Regions from separate parts of the Streptomyces sp. BHT-5-2 genome, predicted to be linked through region 1. Evidence: riboswitches for the same ligand, from Rfam matches in the RefSeq annotation. Region 1 holds a riboswitch; the other holds the start of a gene.

Evidence for each region. A riboswitch is a leader RNA that binds a small molecule or an ion and turns the genes downstream of it on or off. The one in region 1 is predicted to bind thiamine pyrophosphate.
Region 2: it holds a riboswitch for thiamine pyrophosphate, as region 1 does, so the genes downstream of both, K2224_RS14010 (thiamine ABC transporter substrate binding subunit) here and thiC (phosphomethylpyrimidine synthase ThiC) in region 1, are expected to answer to the same signal.

The regions. Positions count from the first base shown of each region.
Region 1 is NZ_CP081496.1:1,554,901-1,560,020, reverse strand. Features, by position in the region: gene thiC (phosphomethylpyrimidine synthase ThiC) at 1-1,742, opposite strand, end outside; TPP riboswitch at 1,737-1,893, opposite strand; gene K2224_RS06815 (YibE/F family protein) at 1,972-3,324, shown strand; gene K2224_RS06810 (SsgA family sporulation/cell division regulator) at 3,530-3,952, opposite strand; gene K2224_RS06805 (IclR family transcriptional regulator) at 4,057-4,833, opposite strand.
Region 2 is NZ_CP081496.1:3,144,425-3,149,544, forward strand. Features, by position in the region: gene K2224_RS14000 (phosphatidate cytidylyltransferase) at 1-401, shown strand, start outside; gene rlmN (23S rRNA (adenine(2503)-C(2))-methyltransferase RlmN) at 570-1,682, shown strand; TPP riboswitch at 1,716-1,839, shown strand; gene K2224_RS14010 (thiamine ABC transporter substrate binding subunit) at 1,943-3,022, shown strand; gene K2224_RS14015 (ABC transporter permease) at 2,998-4,761, shown strand; gene K2224_RS14020 (ABC transporter ATP-binding protein) at 4,762-5,120, shown strand, end outside.

The sequences.
Region 1 (5,120 bases):
TCCTTGGACTTCTCCAGCATCCCGGCCCGGACCTCTTCGGGCGTCGCGCCCTCCGCACCGCCGAACTGCTCCGTGATGCTTCGGCTGATCTTCATCGAGCAGAACTTCGGCCCGCACATCGAGCAGAAGTGCGCCGTCTTGGCCGGCTCCGCGGGCAGCGTCGCGTCGTGGAAGGCACGGGCGGTGTCCGGGTCGAGGGCCAGGTTGAACTGGTCCTCCCAGCGGAACTCGAAGCGGGCGTCGGAGAGCGCGTCGTCCCACTCCTGGGCACCCGGGTGCCCCTTGGCGAGGTCCGCCGCATGGGCCGCGATCTTGTACGTGATGACGCCGGTCTTGACGTCGTCGCGGTCCGGGAGGCCCAGGTGCTCCTTGGGCGTGACGTAGCAGAGCATCGCGGTGCCCCACCAGGCGATCATCGCGGCGCCGATGCCGGAGGTGATGTGGTCGTAGGCGGGGGCGATGTCGGTGGTGAGCGGGCCGAGCGTGTAGAACGGGGCCTCCTCGCAGATCTCCTGCTGGAGGTCGATGTTCTCCTTGATCTTGTGCATCGGGACATGGCCCGGGCCCTCGATCATGGTCTGCACGCCGTGCCGCTTGGCAATGGTGTTCAGCTCGCCGAGGGTGCGCAACTCGGCGAACTGCGCCTCGTCGTTGGCGTCCGCGATGGAGCCGGGGCGCAGCCCGTCACCGAGCGAGAAGGTGACGTCGTAGCCGGCGAGGATGTCGCAGAGTTCCTCGAAGTTCGTGTAGAGGAAGGACTCCTGGTGGTGCGCCAGACACCAGGCCGCCATGATCGAGCCGCCGCGGGAGACGATGCCGGTCTTGCGGTTGGCGGTGAGCGGGACGTAGCGGAGCAGCACGCCGGCGTGCACCGTCATGTAGTCGACGCCCTGTTCGGCCTGCTCGATGACGGTGTCCTTGTAGATCTCCCAGGTCAGCTCCTCGGCCTTGCCGTCGACCTTCTCCAGCGCCTGGTAGAGGGGGACGGTGCCGATCGGGACGGGGGAGTTGCGCAGCACCCACTCGCGGGTGGTGTGGATGTTGCGGCCGGTGGAGAGGTCCATGACCGTGTCGGCGCCCCAGCGGGTCGCCCAGGTCATCTTCTCCACCTCCTCCTCGATCGAGGAGGTGACCGCGGAATTGCCGATGTTGGCGTTCACCTTCACCAGGAAGTTCTTGCCGATGATCATCGGCTCGATCTCCGGGTGGTTGATGTTGGCCGGCAGCACCGCACGGCCGGCCGCGATCTCGTCCCGCACGAACTCGGGGGAGACGTTCTCGCGGACGGCGACGTACTCCATCTCCGCGGTGATCTCGCCACGCTGGGCGTAGGCGAGCTGGCTGACCGCGGCCCCGCCCCGGCCACGGCGCGGCTGGCGCGGACGGCCGGGGAAGACCGCGTCGAGGTTCCGCAGGCCACCGCGCGGTGAGGTGTGCTTGATCCCGTCGTCCTCGGGACGCATCGGGCGGCCCGCGTACTCCTCGGTGTCGCCCCGAGCGATGATCCAGTTCTCCCGCAGCGGCGCCAGACCGCGGCGGACGTCGGTTTCGATCTGAGGGTCGGTGTACGGCCCTGACGTGTCGTAGAGCGTCACGTCCTTGCCGTTGGTGAGGTGCACCCGCCGGACCGGGACCCGAAGGTCCGGGCGCGATCCGGAGACATAGCCCTTGTGCCAGCCGATCTGCGGCTTTTCGCCGTCGGTCGAGCCGTTTTCAGGCGTGCGTGCATCCTGCAGAGTCATAAAGACTCAACTCCCTACGCCGGCATTACCCGGTAACAGGTTCGGCGGTCGACGCAGCGGCTTCCGTCGTGCGGTGTTTCACGTGAAACACCGCCGGGACGGAGGTCAGCGCCCTCTCAGCCCGGTGCTCCGAGCTCCCGCGATTGCAAAGGTGGCACCACGGTAGCGGCCGGGGCCGCGGTGTGAACAGGGGGCCCACGCTTGTCGCGCTTCTTGCGATGATCGGGCGGTGAGCCCTCCCGACTCCCCGCCTCCCGATGCGCCCGCGCACTCCCATGCGCATGCGCACGCGCACAGCCATGGGCCGGCCGCGCCCGTCTCCCGGCATCTGCGCAAGGTCATCGCCGCCGTCCTGATCCCGTTCGCGACCGCGGTGGCGGTCGGCCTGATCGTGCTGTGGCCCGGTGGCGCACCACCGCACAAGCCGTCCGGTGTGGGCTTCGACCAGCCCACGGAGCAGGCCCGGATCGTCAAGGTCGAGGAGGTGGACTGCGCGGCGGTGCATGCCGAGCAGCAGCCGCAGCCCACCACGCCCGGAGGTGCGCCGCCGACCGGGGGAGCGGCCCGGGGCAAGCCCTGCCAGCAGGCGACGGTCGAGGTCACCACGGGGAAGAACGCCGGCCGCACCTTCCGGACGGTGGTGACACCGGACTCCCTGCGGCAGTACACGACCGGGCAGAGCGTGGTCGTCTCCTACTCCCCCAAGGCGCCCAGGGACCTGCAGTACGCGGTCACGGACGTCGACCGCACCGTGCCGATGTGGGTGCTGGCCGCGATTTTCGCGTTTGCGGTGGTGATCGTCGGACGACTGCGCGGGGTGCTGGCGCTGGTGGCGCTGGTGGCCAGCTTCGGGGTGCTGACGCTCTTCATCCTCCCGGCGATCCTCCAGGGCTCCGATCCGCTGCTGGTGGCGGTGGTCGGCGGCAGCGCGATCATGCTGATCGCCCTCTACATGTGCCACGGGCTGACCGCCCGTACGTCCGTGGCGGTGCTCGGCACCCTCGCCTCGCTGCTGCTCATCGGGCTGCTGGGCTCGGTGTTCACCGACTGGGCACTGCTGACCGGCAACACGGACGACACCACCGGCCTGGTGCACGGGCTGTACCCGGACATCGAGATCCGCGGTCTGCTGCTGGCGGGGATCATCATCGGCTCACTGGGAGTACTCGACGATGTGACGGTGACCCAGACGGCCGCGGTCTGGGAGCTCAAGGAGGCCGATCCGACGGCGGGTTGGCGGAAGCTGTACGGCGCGGCGATGCGGATCGGGCGGGACCACATCGCGTCCGTGGTGAACACTCTCGTCATGGCCTACGCGGGCGCCGCGCTGCCGCTGCTTCTGCTGTTCTCGATCGCACAGAGCAGTGTCGCCACGGTGGCCGGCAGCGAGGTGGTGGCGGAGGAGATCGTCCGCACGCTCGTGGGCAGCATCGGGCTGGTCGCCTCGGTGCCGGTGACCACGCTGCTGGCGGCCCTGGTGGTCGCGGCGGACCGCCCGGTGCCGGGCGAGGCGGGGCGGGCGGCCGGCACCGGCGGACGAGGAGGTCGGCGCGCGGCGCACGGGCGGCGCCGTAAGCGCTGAGCGCGTCGGCGGGCGGCGGGCGGCGGGCGGCACGGAGGAAACGGTGGACCCGGGCCGGGGCGTGGAAGCGCCGGGTTGACGAAGTGGTCTGCGGACAGCGGGCGTTGGGGCAGCAGGACAGGGACGACCTGCGCCGGCGGACGGCGCCGGTGGAGCGGGTGCGAGGTGAATCGGGCCGGTGACCGATCGTCGGTGGTCGGCGGGGTCAGCCGGCCGGGGCCTCCGTCAGGATCCGGTCCAGCGCGGCCTCCAGGGTGTCGCAGACCTCCTCCTTGCCCAGCGGAACGATCCGGTCGGTGCGGTCCAGGAAGGCGATCAGCGGCGGCGCACTGGCGCGGAACAGGGCCCGCTCGGGGCCGACCTGGAGGCTGATGTAGACATCGCTGAGGTGGTCGGGGGAGGCCGGCTCGACCCGGACGTCACCCTCGCCGGCCGGCCTGCTCAGCCCGTCCAGCAGCAGCTCACGGCCGAACACCCAGGTCACGGGCGCATCGCCGGGAAGATCGAAGGTGAGCCGGACGGCGTAGGGGTCGGCGCTGTCGAAGTCCAGCTCCACCGGAATCCGGAAGGCGAGCTCCTCCGAGACGAGGAAGCTCATGATCACTTCTGCCTGAACCGTGTCGTTCATCAACCGCTGCCCCGCACTTGATCGGAGATGGCCGGGAATCATCCCCGGAAGCCCTGTTGACGCCATCGTCGGCCACAGGCAGGCAGATCACAAGGAGTGAGTTTTCAGATACTGATAGAGAAGGCGAGTGTCGTTAGTACCTCCTCCGCCATTTTCCGTAGTCGAGCCGTAACTGCCTGCAATCGATGCACTTCCTCAGCTGGCAGAGAGACCGCCAACGTGGCGGCGGCCGACCCGACCCGGATGGGGATCGCCGAACAGACCGTGCCAAGGGCATATTCCTGACGATCGTAGGCGACCTGTCCGCGACGCACCGTAGCCAGCCGATGGAGCAGATCTCCCTCGGAACGCACCGAGAAGGGAGTCATCGACTGCACCGGATAACGGGCGAGATGTTCCCTGCGGGCAGTCTCGTCGAGCTGCGCCAGGAGGCACTGGCCGATGGCGTGGGCGTGCGCGGTGGAGCGGAAGTCGGCCCATTCCTCGACGGGCGGGCGGGCCGGGTCGTCGGTTATCGCGACCACCTCGACCTCGCCCTCGCGGTAGACGGCGAAGTAGACGGCCGCACCCAGTTCGCGCCCCGCCATGGCCAGTACGTCGGCCAGCTGACGGCGCTGCCGCCGCCGGGCCCCGGCCCGGCCGATCGACTCGGCACCCTCTCCGATCACGAAGACACCGTTCTCCCGGCGCAGATAGCCCTCGTGGGTCAGCGTCCGCAGCAGGTGGTAGGCGGTGGGAAGCGGAAGCCGGGCCTCCCGGGCCAGTTGCTTGGCGGGCGCCCCGTCGACATGGGCGGCCACCGCCTCCAGGAGCCGCAGGGCCCGCTGGACGGAACCGATCAGAGTGGGCTGCGAGCCGGATTCGCCGTTGTCGATCGCCAACGCAACCCCCAGGTCCGAGCGCCATGGTCCCGCGGCTCCGGCCACGGGACCCGCTCCCGCGACCGCGCGCCTCCCAGAACGTCCCACCCGACGCCCGGTCCGATCACCGTTGCTTTCCGGAACATCAACATCCGGAAGACGCCTGCTCGGCACTGTAACCCGGGTGGTCCGGAACGGAAGCCCGAAGTCCCGGAAGCCATCGGCCCTTTGACGCCCTCCTGCCCCCGATGACGATACGGAGCAAGGTTCGCACTCATGGTGAACAGCCGGAACGTCCCGGACGCCGA
Region 2 (5,120 bases), 1.6 Mb from region 1:
GGGTGCTGACGTTCCTGCTGCTGACGGTCGTCAGCGACACCGGGGCGTACGCGGTCGGCTGGCGCTTCGGGAAGAAGAAGCTGGCGCCGCGGATCAGCCCCGGCAAGACCCGCGAGGGGCTGGTGGGCGCGGTGCTCTTCGCGATGGTGGCGGGCGCGCTGTGCATGGAGTTCCTGATCAAGGGCGGTGCCTGGTGGGAGGGCCTGCTGCTGGGGCTGGCGGTCGCGGTCAGCGCCACCCTCGGCGACCTCGGCGAATCCATGATCAAGCGGGATCTGGGCATCAAGGACATGGGCACCCTGCTGCCCGGCCACGGCGGCATCATGGACCGGCTGGACTCGCTGCTGCCGACCGCCCCGGTGGTCTGGCTGCTGTTCGTGATCTTCGTGGGATCGGGCTGAGCGCCGCCGGTTACCCTTGAAGGGCGCGCCGCTCGTTCGCGGCGCGCTCTTTCCGTCCCCGCGGCCGTGGGGACGATCCGTGAGGTCTCCTGCTTCCGTCCCCGTCCGGCCCCTGGCCGCGCGCCCGCGGAAGCCGCCGGGCCTCGTCGCACAGAGGAGTTTCCGCCCATGGCACGCCCGGCCCCGGGAGAACTGACATTCGTCGCCCCCCGCGGCGCCAAGAAGCCTCCGCGGCACCTCGCCGACCTCAGCCCGGCCGAGCGCCGCGAGGCGGTCGCCGCGATCGGCGAGAAGCCGTTCCGCGCCAAGCAGCTGTCGCAGCACTACTTCGCGCGCTACGCGCACGACCCGGCGCAGTGGACCGACATCCCCGCGGCGGCGCGCGAGAAGCTGGCGGCGGAGCTGCTCCCGGACCTGATGTCGGTGGTGCGGCACATCTCGTGCGACGACGACACCACCCGCAAGACCCTGTGGAAGCTGCACGACGGCACCCTCGTGGAGTCCGTCCTGATGCGCTACCCGGACCGGGTCACCATGTGCATCTCCTCGCAGGCCGGCTGCGGCATGAACTGCCCGTTCTGCGCCACCGGCCAGGCCGGCCTGGACCGGAACCTCTCCACCGCCGAGATCGTGCACCAGATCGTCGACGGCATGCGGGCGCTGCGCGACGGCGAGGTGCCCGGCGGCCCGGCCCGGCTGTCCAACATCGTCTTCATGGGCATGGGGGAGCCGCTCGCCAACTACAAGCGGGTGGTCGGCGCCATCCGGCGGCTCACCGACCCCGAGCCCGACGGGCTGGGGCTCTCCCAGCGCGGCATCACCGTCTCCACCGTCGGGCTGGTGCCGGCGATGCTGCGGTTCGCCGACGAGGGCTTCAAGTGCCGGCTCGCGGTGTCGCTGCACGCGCCCGACGACGAGCTGCGGGACACCCTCGTGCCGGTCAACACCCGCTGGAAGGTCCGCGAGGTGCTGGACGCGGCATGGGAGTACGCCGAGAAGTCCGGCCGCCGGGTCTCGATCGAGTACGCCCTGATCCGCGACATCAACGACCAGGCGTGGCGCGGTGACCTGCTGGGACGGCTGCTCAAGGGCAAGCGGGTCCACGTCAACCTCATTCCGCTCAATCCGACGCCGGGCTCGAAGTGGACCGCCTCGCGGCCCGAGGACGAGCTGGCGTTCGTCCGGGCCATCGAGGCACACGGCGTGCCCGTGACCGTCCGGGACACCCGGGGCCAGGAGATCGACGGCGCCTGCGGACAGCTCGCGGCCTCGGAGCGCTGACCGCCCGCTGGTACGGTGGCGTCGAACAAACGCACATTCCGACAGGGGAGCGCCACAGCGCTGAGAGTGCGGAGACGTCGTAGCAGCCCTACGGCGCCCGCAGACCCTTGAACCTCGCCCGGGTCATTCCGGGTAGGAAGTTCGGTCGTCACTCATGCTGTTGCGCCCCGCCCACCGTCCGTTGCCGAACGTCACCGACGCAGAACGCAGCGGGCACCGGGCGGGGCCGCGTCTCTTCCTGGCCAGCCAGGAGGAAATCAGTGAGCACCACCAGCAGGATCACCGCGGCAGCGCTGGCCGCCGCGGCCGGCGTGACCGCACTCGCCGGGTGCGGCACGGGCAGCGGCGACAGCGCCGACGCCAAGACCGTCACGCTCGTCAGTCATGACTCGTTCAACGCCTCCAAGTCCGTCCTGGCCGCCTTCGAGAAGGAGAGCGGCTACAAGGTCAGGGTGATCAGGGGCGGGGACGCCGGCGAAGCCGTAAACAAGGCGATCCTGTCCAAGGACAACCCCCAGGGCGATGTCTTCTTCGGCATCGACAACACCCTGCTCTCGCGCGGCCTGAACGCCGGCCTCTTCACCCCCTACAAGGCCAAGGGCCTCGACAGCGTCCCGGCCGACCTCCAGCTCGACAAGGACGCCCACCGGGTCACGCCCCTCGACTACGGCGACATCTGCGTCAACTACGACCGCGCCTACTTCACCCAGCACAAGCTCGCGCCGCCGCAGACCTTCGACGACCTGCTCAAGCCGCAGTACAAGGGATTGCTCGTCACGGAGAACTCCGCCACCTCCTCTCCGGGGCTCGCCTTCCAGCTCGGCACCATCGCCACCCACGGTGGCGGGGGAGGCTGGCCGGACTACTGGAAGAAGCTCAAGGCCAACGGCGTCGAGGTCGTCAACAGCTGGGAGCAGGCGTACAACGAGCGCTTCTCGGGCTCCGCGGCCGGCAAGAGCAAGGGCGACAAGCCGCTCGTCGTCTCCTACGCCTCCAGCCCGCCCGCCGAGGTGATGGGCAAGAAGCCCGCGCCCAAGGAGGCCCCGACCGGCGTCGCGACCGGCACCTGCTTCCGGCAGATCGAATTCGGCGCGTTGCTCAAGGGCGCCAAGAACGAGAAGGGCGGCAAGGCGCTGCTCGACTTCCTCCTGACGAAGACGTTCCAGGAGGACATGCCGCTGCAGATGTTCGTCAACCCGGCCCGCAAGGACGCCAAGGTGCCGGATCTGTTCACCCGCTACGGCACGGCGATCGACAAGCCGACGACGCTCGCACCGGAGACGATCACCAAGAACCGCGACCAGTGGATCAAGCAGTGGTCCTCGCTCGTTCTGAAGTAGCCCGCACCCACCGCAGGGGGCCCGCGCGCGCAACGGCGGTGCGGCTCGGTCTGATGGCCGTGCCGCTCGCCTTCTTCGCGCTCTTCTTCGCCTACCCGGTCGCCGCGATCGTGGGACGGGGACTGAACGACGGCGGGCAGTGGCAGCTCGGACGGTTCGGCGCCGTACTCGGCGACCCGGACGTGCTCCATGTGCTGTGGTTCACCCTCTGGCAGGCCGCCGCGTCGACCGCCTTGACGCTGCTGGTCGCACTGCCCGGCGCCTATGTCTTCGCGCGCTTCGACTTCCCCGGCAAGCAACTGCTGCGGGCGGCGGTGGCGGTGCCGTTCGTGCTGCCCACCGTCGTCGTCGGCGCGGCCTTCCTGGCACTGGTCGGCCGGGGCGGACTGCTGGACCACCTGTGGGGCGTGCGGCTGGACACCTCGGTGTGGGCGATCCTGCTGGCGCACGTCTTCTTCAACTACGCCGTCGTCGTCCGCACCGTCGGCGGACTCTGGGCGCAGCTCGACCCGCGTCAGGAAGAGGCCGCCCGGGTCCTGGGCGCCGGACGGTTCGCGGCCTGGCGGAAGGTGACGCTGCCCGCACTGGGGCCGGCGGTGGCGGCCGCGGCACTGATGGTGTTCCTCTTCACCTTCACCTCCTTCGGCGTGGTGCAGATCCTGGGCGGGCCCACCTTCTCGACGCTGGAGGTGGAGATCTACCGGCAGACCGCCGACTTCCTGGACCTGCCCACTGCCGCCGTACTGACCCTGATCCAGTTCGCCGCTGTACTGGGGCTGTTGGCGCTGCACGCCTGGACCGTGCGGCGCCGCGAAACCGCCTTGCGGCTCGTCGACGCCTCGCGGACCGCCCGCCGGCCGAGCGGTCCCGCCCAGTGGGCCCTGCTGTGGGGGACGCTCGCCGTCATCGCCGTGCTGCTCGTCCTGCCGCTGGCCGTACTCGTCGAGCGGTCCTTCGCCGGACCCGACGGCTACGGGCTCGTCTTCTACCGGACACTGAGCTCCGCGGCCTCCGCCGACAGCACCTTCGCCGTCGCCCCGCTCGACGCCCTGTGGAACTCCCTCGCCTACGGTGTGGCCGCCACTGCGATCGCCCTGCTGATCGGCGGCCTGGCGGCGGCCGCGCTCACCCGCTCCCGGCCACGGAGCGGGCCGGACGGGCGGACACCGATGGTCACCCGGCTCCTGCGCGGCTTCGACGGACTGCTGATGCTGCCGCTCGGCGTCTCCGCCGTGACCGTCGGCTTCGGCTTTCTGATCACCCTCGACGAACCCCCGCTCGACCTGCGGTCCTCGTGGTGGCTGGTACCACTCGCCCAGGCCCTGGTGGGCGTGCCGTTCGTGATCCGCACCATGCTGCCCGTGCTGCGCGCGGTCGACAGCAGGCTCCGGGAGGCGGCGGCCGTCCTCGGCGCCTCGCCCTGGCAGGTCTGGCGCGAGGTGGACCTGCCGATGGTGCGGCGGGCCCTGCTCATCGCAGCGGGCTTCGCCTTCGCCGTGTCGCTCGGCGAGTTCGGCGCGACCGTCTTCATCGCGCGGCCCGACCAGCCCACCCTGCCGGTGGCCGTGACCCGGCTGCTGGGCCGTGCCGGGGAGTTCAACTACGGCCAGGCGATGGCCCTGTCGACCATCCTGATGGTGGTGTGCGCGGGCGCCCTCCTGGCCTTGGAACGCATCCGCCTCCAGCCCCGGACGGGCTCGGCCGGCGGTGCTCCGATCGACCACTCCGGGGAGTTCTAGATGACGGCACGGACCGGGACCACGGCACCGGAGATGCTGCGGCTGGACGGCGTCAGCGTCCGCTTCGGCGCGCCCGGCGCGCAACCCGCACTCGACGCGGTGGACCTGGATGTGGCCGCGCAGGAAATCGTCTGCGTCCTGGGCCCGAGCGGCAGCGGCAAGTCCACCCTGCTGCGGGTGGTCGCCGGACTCCAGCACGTCGACCAGGGCGCGGTGCTGCTGGAGGGGCGCGACCAGACGGGGGTCCCGACGCACCGGCGCGGCGTCGGGCTGATGTTCCAGGACCACCAGCTCTTCCCGCAGCGCGATGTCGCGGGCAATGTCGGCTTCGGGCTGCGCATGCGGCGCACCAACCGCAC